One region of the Priestia sp. FSL R5-0597 genome, then DNA from elsewhere that is predicted to be linked to it. Evidence: riboswitches for the same ligand, from Rfam matches in the RefSeq annotation. Region 1 holds a riboswitch; each other region holds the start of a gene.
The links. A riboswitch is a leader RNA that binds a small molecule or an ion and turns the genes downstream of it on or off. The one in region 1 is predicted to bind S-adenosylmethionine.

Region 1 (2,202 bases):
CAAAGACTACGGATTCAGATAATGTTCTTTACTATATGGTGAAAAAAGGACATTTAGATGAATATATTCAACTGATGAATGAAAAAGGCTATGTGTTAAAAGAGAAAGATATTGATCATAACCGACTTGTTTTTAACAATGGACAAGAGGATGAGCAAATTTACTACAAGCGCTTTGCTAGGAAGTATACGATGATTGATGGAGAAGGGTAAAAGCCTTCACTTGGAATTACTACATACTAAAATCATTAAAAGAAAACACCACCTTGCGAATAAAAGGTGGTGTTTTTTGTTAGATTATCTCATCTTAGTTTTACTCTTGCTATCCCTGTTACGACCATACTCGTAATAAAAATAACTATGATTCCAATGTTGGTCGGGGTATCAAAAAATGTTTTTGAAATGGCTAAAGCGATAATAAGCCCAATAGCTATGCCAGATAGTTCTTTCATTAATTTCACCGTTAACACCTCTTAACAATATTACTAAGGAAAAGTCTAACATTATTGGTAAAGTGGTTTCAATTAATAACACATTAACCGAAGAGGTATAATAGAACTTATTTGCTACCACTAAACCCTCTTGACCGTCAACAGATTCAGTATAAGTGCTTTGTGAAGAAGTATAGAATGATTCAAGAAGTGAGGTAAAGGCTTTAACTTTTATTTTATATTTTAGTAGACTAAAACCGTATAATCCTATCTGTTTTTGAAGTTTTTTTGCGTGAAAAAGAAAAATAATATTGACAATTGTTGAAAAACTATTAATATTGACTATATTACATAAAACAAATAGCTATTGTTTTCCTTATCAAGAGAGGTGGAGGGACTGGCCCTGTGAAACCCGGCAACCGCTGTCTATGACAGAATGGTGCCAAATCCTTAAGAACAGTATGTTCTTGAAGATGAGGAAGAGACGTTTGGTTAACGAGCTCTTCCTTTATATAAAGGAAGAGCTTTTTTTATATTATAGGGGGAGTAAGTTAAATGAAGAGATTTCTTATTTTAGCAGTTGCGCTTGTACTACTCGTAACGGGCTGTCAGTCAAAAAGTACAAAAAGCAGTGGAAGTGAAGAGAAAGGAAAGAAGCGAATTGCTCTTGTTTTGCCTGAAAAGATTGGAGTTAACCCGTTTTTTCAGCAAATGGATGATGGAGCAAAGCGCGCTGGGAAGAAGTATAACATTGATGTAAAGACAATTGAATCTACGGACCAAGCAGCCATTGAAAGTAATTTGCGTGCTGCGGTAGCCGAAAATTATGACTTGATTATTACATCTTCTTTTGAATCCGAAGATGCGTTGAAAAAAGTAGCTCAAGAAAATCCGCAGCGTCAATTTGCGATTATTGATACAGTGGTCGATTTACCAAATGTAAGAAGCGTTGTATTTCGTGAGCAAGAAGCTTCATATTTATTAGGAGCAGCGGCAGGATTGATTACGAAAACGAATAAAGTAGGAATGGTTGCAGCTGATGATATTCCATTATTAAAAAAATGGACGGTAAGTTTTAAAGAAGGATTACAATCAACAAATCCAAAAGCAGAGTTTCTAGTAAACTATGTTGGAAGCTTCTCTGATCCAGCTAAAGCAAAAGAACTTGCTATTTTACAAGCTTCAAAAGGCGCTGATTTTATCGCCGGAGCATCAGCAGTAGGCGACTTGGGTGTATTTGAAGCAGCAAAAGAAAAAGGTTTTTATACGGCAGGACAAGATATTGACCGTACGGAAGTAGATCCAGAGCATATCGTTTTATCGCAGTTAAAAGGATCTGATGCAGCTGCTTATGAAACGGTAGAAGCACTCGCAAATGACAAATTTAAATCGGGCGTAGTGACATACGGCTTAAAAGAAAAAGGTGTTGGGTTAACGTATGTGACTCAAGACAGCAAGACGCCTCTTAGTGACTTTGTAGGACAAGATGTGATTAATCAATTAAAAGAAATTAAAGATTCGATTATTGATGGAAAAACAGTGGTAAAAGATCCGTTAGCAAAGTGAGTTGAGAAGAGAAGTCGAGTAAGGCTGGCTTCTCTTTCTTATTTTTGAAAAAAACCTAAAGGGGAAAGGAGCAATGAATGGAATGAGTGAGCTGCTGCAGTTAACGAATTTAACGAAGAAATACGGTTCATTTTTAGCAAACGATAACGTGTCTTTTACGCTAAAAAAAGGCGAGGTTCATGCGCTGGTCGGAGAAAACGGTGCTG
Region 2 (2,202 bases), 2.3 Mb from region 1:
AGTTAAAACAATTGTACAAATCATCCCAACAGGAGGCCACAGCCCGAACTGTTCTTTTCCTATTGCCCCCGTACTCGCTAGCATGACTGAAGTTACTCCAAATAAAATGACGATCATTACACCGTTTACCGCTTTTCCAAGTACATCACCAAATAAATATGTATTAAGCTGCTGATAAGAAGAAGCCCCAATTGCGTGCGAAAGCAGCATCATTTTCGAACCTAGCCAAATAAAAAACAAGCCGCTGACCAAAATTCCAACCATTCCAAGTTCCCCGTACTGTGTAAAAAATTGAACAATTTCCTTGCCTGTTGCAAAACCGGCTCCTACAACGGTGCCTACATACGTAGCAGCAACCTGCAGCGTGATTTTCCACCTTTTCATGCCCATCACCCTTCTACCCTTCATAGTTCACTATATGTAGAAACGGTTAAAAAAAGACGAGCCTTTTATATGTAAATCCTCGCCTCACCCGGTGCTGTTCCTTTTTCGTTTTTTTATTTCCTTCTTGTTTTTTTCATGAAAACCCTTTATCCCTTAACATAACGGCAGTTTTCAAACAAAATATACGGATATTTTCCCTTTAGCTTTTAAATTTTCCTCAATATTTGCTGGAAATTCACAATTTACTGTTGTATAATTTCTAAAAATCAGATAAATTATTAAATAAGTATTCTTTCTATTTAAAAAAATATGTTTCAATTATATACAATTGATTCTTATCATGAGAGGTGGAGGGACTGGCCCTTTGAAACCTCAGCAACCAGTCGTTAGAGACATGGTGCTAAATCCAGCAAGCAATTTATTGCTTGGAAGATAAGAAGGCGAAAAAAGTCTTCTTCTTAAGAAGACTTTTTCTATTTTATCGGCATATTGCATAAAACGAATCACTCGTGAAATAGAAGCGGAACAATTTAAGGAGGTTTTGACATGGGGTTACTTGAAGATTTAAAGTCTAAAATTTTAATTGGGGATGGTGCCACTGGTACCCTCCTTTACTCACACGGTATTGACAGCTGTTTTGAAGAACTAAACATCACCAAACCAGAAGAGGTTTCTCGTATTCATAGAGCCTATGTAGAAGCTGGTGCAAACGTTATTCAAACAAATACGTACGCTGCTAATTATCAAAAACTTGCCCGTTATGGATTAGAAGATTCAGTCAAAGACATCAATGTTGCTGGTGTAAAATTAGCGAAACAAGCTGCAAAAGATCAGGCTTACGTGGTTGGTACACTTGGTGGAATTCGTTCTTTCCAAAAAAATGCTATTAGTTTAGAAGAGGTTAAGCGAAGCATTCGTGAACAAATGTTTTGGCTTTTAAATGAAGGCGTGGATGGCCTTTTATTTGAAACATACTATGATTTCGAAGAATTAAAGACCGTTCTTACACTAGCAAGAAAAGAAACGGATAAGCCTATTATTACCCACGTTTCCCTGCATGATATTGGCGTACTGCAAGATGGGCGTCCTTTAGCAGATGCATTAAAAGAATTAGAAGACTTGGGAGCAGATGTTGTCGGGCTAAACTGCCGTTTAGGTCCTTATCATATGATTCAGTCTCTTGAAGAAGTACCGCTTCCTGATCGTGCTTTCTTATCTGCTTACCCTAATGCCAGCCTTCCGGCGTATGTGGAAGGCAAGCTGGAATATGAAACGAATGAAGACTACTTTGTAGAAAGCGCGCGTTTATTCCGCGAACAAGGGGTTCGCTTAATTGGAGGATGTTGCGGTACAACACCAGCTCACGTACGCGCCATGTCGTCTGCCTTAAAAGACCTGCCTCCGATTACAAGCAAAGTCGTTAAAATGAGACCAGCCGTTACGGTTCAAGAGCGTGAGCAGCAGGATAAACCTCATATGCACGAAATTGTGAAGAAGCGCCGCTCGGTTATCGTCGAGCTGGATCCGCCTAAACAGCTTGGTCCGACGAAATTTTTAGAAGGCGCAAAAGCACTTGATAAAGTCGGCGTAGATGCTATTACATTAGCTGATAATTCTCTTGCCTCACCTCGCATCAGCAACTTGGCAATGGCAACACTGATGCAACAAGAAACAAAAGCACGACCGCTTATTCATATTACCTGTCGCGACCGAAATTTAATTGGACTTCAATCTCATTTAATGGGACTTCATACGCTAGGAATGAATCAAGTGCTTGCAATTACCGGTGATCCGTCAAAAGTTGGCGATTTCCCTGGC
Region 3 (2,202 bases), 2.1 Mb from region 1:
TTAAAACGAAAAATTATCGTTGGAAAGCATGATGAACTGGAACATAAAAGGTGCTTATAAAGCACCTTTTCTATCATATAGGAAAAAGGAGGAGAATGAGTATGAGTATGAATCATTATATTGATAAAATTGTTGAAGTCGATATATCAGGTAAAACAACGTTTGTAGGAAAACTTGTTGATCTCGGGTTAGATGTAATGGTTTTATATAATGGACATGATTATTTGTATATTCCTCTTTTACACATACATCGCTTACGAGAGGTTTCAGAAGAAGATTATACACCTTTACGAACCATAGAAGAGAACTTAATAGAAGAAAGTCAGCGGATTTCTTATCGTAATATTTTACAGCAGGCAAAAGGGAAATTTATTGAAATTTATGTAACAGGAGGAAAATCATTGCATGGCTATATTACAAGCGTGCTGAATGATTATCTTGTGTTTTATTCTCCAGTGTATAAAAATGTCTTTGTTTCTCTACATCATTTGAAATGGCTTACCCCTTATAGTAATGAGTTAACCCCTTATTCTTTAAGTGACAAAGAGCTCCCAGTAAGGCCTGCCTCTGCACCTTTTGTCAGAAACTTTGAAGAGCAGCTTAAAAAATATGAAAATCAACTGGTCGTATTAGATTTAGGGGATCAATCAGAAAAAATTGGCGTACTTAAAGAAGTTTCTAATAATATTGTTGAACTAATTACGGCAAATGGAGAAAGTATGTATTGGAAGTTAGCTCACGTAAAATCTGTGCACTTGCCTTAGAAAAAGAGACCTCGGTGTCGTCTCTTTTTTTATGTACTTATCAGGACAAGTATATTGAATAAACAAATGAGATGATTTAAATTTTTTAGAAAATTATGTTGACAATAAAGAAAATCTTTATTAAAGTTAGTAACAACAAACGTTAACCACCAACAATTATATAGAACTCTTATCAAGAGTGGCGGAGGGACTGGCCCTGCGATGCCCGGCAACCATCAAATGAAACATTCATTTGAACGGTGCTAATTCCTGTGGAACATCAGTATTGTTCTAACAGATGAGAGAAATCGTGTATAAACGAACACTCTTCCATCTGTGAAGAGTGTTTTTTATTTTGAGTTAAGGAGAGAAATAGATGAAAATTGAAACTTTATTAGTTCGTTCAGGAGTAGGTCGTGACCCTTCAACAGGTTCTATTACAACACCCATTTACCAAGCATCAACATTTGCTCATCCTGCTTTAGGGCAAAGTACAGGATTTGACTATGCACGTACGGCAAATCCTACTCGTACGGCATTGGAAGAAGCAATTGCTGCTTTAGAAAAAGGCGAAGTAGGAGTAGCATTCGCTTCAGGAATGGCGGGTGTAATGTCAGTTTTAGCGCTATTTAAAAACGGAGATCATTTAATTGTATCAGAGGATTTATACGGAGGAACGTACCGAGTACTAAATGAAATCTTTTCAGAGCAAGGAATTACTGTTTCGTACGTCAACACAGCCCATCTCGAGCAAGTAAAAGATGCGCTTCGTCCCAACACGAAAGCTTTATTCATTGAAACACCTACAAATCCAATGATGCACGTGACTGATTTGCCAGAAGCAATTGCGTTAGCTAAACAGCATGATTTGCTTACTATCATTGACAATACATTCATGTCCCCTTACTATCAGCGTCCTTTAGAGCTTGGAGCAGATATTGTGATACATAGTGCAAGCAAATACATTGGGGGTCATAATGATGTAGTTGCTGGTCTTGTAGTCGCTCGATGTAGTAGCTTAGGAGAAAAAATTCGTTTTTATCAAAATGCAGCTGGGGCAATCTTAGGTCCACAAGATAGCTGGCTGTTATTGCGCGGTATTAAGACGCTAGCGCTTCGTATGGAAAAACATAACGAAAACGCACTGAAAATTGCAAATTGGCTTACTGCTCATGATCTCGTGGAAAAAGTGTATTACCCTGGTCTTGAAACACATCCGGGCTATGAAATCATGAAGAAACAAGCAACTGGATTTGGAGGCATGATTTCTTTTGCTGTCTCACACCCTGACATCGTGTCAGTACTTTTAGAAAATGTTAAAGTTATTACATTTGCAGAAAGCTTAGGAGGCGTGGAAAGTTTAATGACATTCCCAGCTCGTCAAACACACGCTGACATTCCGGAGGAAATTCGAAATCGTGTCGGAGTAACAAACTGTTTACTTCGATTATCAGTTGGA
Region 4 (2,202 bases), 2.4 Mb from region 1:
GATCAATTACTACTAAATACACTAATAGACATACGCCGTGAGCTGCACCGGTTTCCAGAGCTTTCAATGAAAGAATATGAAACAACTAAACGTATTAAAAAGTGGTTAAAGCACTACGATATTTCTATAGCGGATGCATTCCATTTAGACGTGGGAGCAGTAGCGGAAATTGTGGGAGGGAAGCCGGGACCTACTATCGCTATTCGAGCTGATATTGATGCGCTGCCAATTGAAGAAAAAACCAATCTGCCATTTGCTTCTGAAGTGAACGGTGTTATGCACGCATGCGGACATGATTTTCATACGGCTTCTATAATCGGAGCAGCCATTCTTCTCAAAGAGCGTCAGCAGGAGCTTTGCGGTACGGTTCGATTTATCTTTCAACCGGCCGAAGAAACGGCTTCTGGGGCAAAAATGCTCGTTGAAAAAGGTGTGCTCGAAGGAGTAGAAGCGATATTTGGAATGCATAACAAACCGAATCTTCCTGTAGGAACCATTGGTGTCAAATCGGGACCTTTAATGGCAAGCGTTGATCGTTTTGAAATTGACGTCAAAGGAGTAGGCGGTCACGCAGGTATTCCAGAAAAAACAGTAGATCCGATTGCTGCTGCTGGTCAAATTGTTACTAGTTTACAAACCATTGTCAGCCGTAATCTCAGCCCATTTCAAAATGTTGTTGTCAGCATAACTCAAATCCACGGAGGGAGCTCGTGGAACGTCATTCCTGACAAAGTAACGCTTGAAGGAACGGTGCGTACCTTTCAAGAAGAAGCGAGAGAAAAAATACCGGCTCTTATGAAACGAACTGCTGAAGGGATTGGAGCAGCTTTCGGCGCTTCAGTAGACGTTAAATGGTATCCGTATCTTCCTGTAGTAAACAATGATGATACGCTGGAAAAATTGGTTATTAACGCTGCAGAGAATCTTAGTTATCAAGTCGTAGAAGCTGAACAATCGCCTGGAGGAGAAGATTTTGCCGTATATCAGCAGCGTGTACCAGGATTTTTTGTATGGATGGGTACGGCTGGAGAATATGAATGGCACCATCCTTCTTTTTCATTAAATGAAGAGGCATTACTTGTAGCAGCTTCTTATTTTGCTAATCTAAGCTTTGACTTTTTGAATTCATTCCATTACCACAAAAATTAAAATATTTTTATTTTTCTATTTACGCGGATGGAATTGTTTGATAAAATAAATTTTAAATTAAAAAAGTTATCACGAGTGGACGAGAGATCTGGCTCTTTGACTCCACAGCAACCTACGAATGTAAGGTGCTCCTACCAGCAAAGCATGTGCTTTGGGTGATAAAACGGGTGAAAAACTCATTTTGCATCAAAGCAAAATGAGTTTTTTTTATTTTTCTAAAAGGAGAGGGTTTTATGAGTCATACAGCAGTTGCAGCACATACAGGAGAGAAAGCATTAAAGGAAGCCGTAAAATTATTAGGAAAGCATTATCAAGTAGCTTATCGTGAATTAGAAACATTTTATGAAATTGTGGTCGAAAACCATGTTCGTACATATGCTGTAGGCATAGATATTAAAGATGTACAAAAAGCAAATGAACTAGAAATTTATTCATCATGCTGTTCCAAGCTTGAGCGAGTAGGCTGTCTTTTATAGAAGTCTGCTCGCGCCTCTATTTTTAAAGTGTTTTTAAATAGAAAGCATGTTTTTTGACAATTGAAGAATCTGGTGGGTATAATCATTACTCACTAGGTTTCAAAATTAATCATAAATTGTCGAAATTTTTACACAAATTAAAGGTTACATTCGAAATGAATTGTGGTATGTTATAAAACAAGAATATTTTATGAAAGGAGCATTGAAATGGAAATGTCTCTTGAACATGGAAACGATGCAGGAAGCGAACAGCTTATTGATCGTATCCTAGACTTTTTAGAAGATGACGAAAAGTAAAAAAAAGAGTGTGCGGTGCTAGCCCTAGCCGCGCACTCTTTTTTTATCATGTGCGTCAAGGAAGCGCATACTATGATACATAGGGATAGAATGAAAGGGTCTCTGTCAAAGGGATTGACGAATCGTTTTGTTTGATGGAAAATTTAGAAAAAGGAAAGAGATGAAGGGTATGTCGAACAAAACATCTTTGTATCAAACAAAAGAACAGTTAAAGAAGCTTGTAAGCGAATTGGTTTCTATACCTAGCGTGACAGGAACGATGGCAGAAGTGGAAATGGCT

Region 2: it holds a riboswitch for S-adenosylmethionine, as region 1 does, so the genes downstream of both, MKX72_RS06575 (bifunctional homocysteine S-methyltransferase/methylenetetrahydrofolate reductase) here and MKX72_RS18710 (BMP family protein) in region 1, are expected to answer to the same signal.
Region 3: it holds a riboswitch for S-adenosylmethionine, as region 1 does, so the genes downstream of both, MKX72_RS07175 (trans-sulfuration enzyme family protein) here and MKX72_RS18710 (BMP family protein) in region 1, are expected to answer to the same signal.
Region 4: it holds a riboswitch for S-adenosylmethionine, as region 1 does, so the genes downstream of both, MKX72_RS06110 (hypothetical protein) here and MKX72_RS18710 (BMP family protein) in region 1, are expected to answer to the same signal.

Annotation. Positions count from the first base shown of each region.
Region 1 is NZ_JBBOUZ010000001.1:3,560,795-3,562,996, reverse strand. Features, by position in the region: gene MKX72_RS18720 (hypothetical protein) at 1-212, shown strand, start outside; gene MKX72_RS18715 (hypothetical protein) at 302-451, opposite strand; SAM riboswitch class I at 804-910, shown strand; gene MKX72_RS18710 (BMP family protein) at 986-1,996, shown strand; gene MKX72_RS18705 (ABC transporter ATP-binding protein) at 2,079-2,202, shown strand, end outside.
Region 2 is NZ_JBBOUZ010000001.1:1,296,898-1,299,099, reverse strand. Features, by position in the region: gene MKX72_RS06580 (YkvI family membrane protein) at 1-384, opposite strand, end outside; SAM riboswitch class I at 717-823, shown strand; gene MKX72_RS06575 (bifunctional homocysteine S-methyltransferase/methylenetetrahydrofolate reductase) at 931-2,202, shown strand, end outside.
Region 3 is NZ_JBBOUZ010000001.1:1,411,779-1,413,980, forward strand. Features, by position in the region: gene MKX72_RS07165 (hypothetical protein) at 1-32, shown strand, start outside; gene MKX72_RS07170 (hypothetical protein) at 102-764, shown strand; SAM riboswitch class I at 931-1,048, shown strand; gene MKX72_RS07175 (trans-sulfuration enzyme family protein) at 1,120-2,202, shown strand, end outside.
Region 4 is NZ_JBBOUZ010000001.1:1,201,519-1,203,720, forward strand. Features, by position in the region: gene MKX72_RS06105 (amidohydrolase) at 1-1,149, shown strand, start outside; SAM riboswitch class I at 1,213-1,314, shown strand; gene MKX72_RS06110 (hypothetical protein) at 1,383-1,625, shown strand; gene MKX72_RS06115 (M20/M25/M40 family metallo-hydrolase) at 2,092-2,202, shown strand, end outside.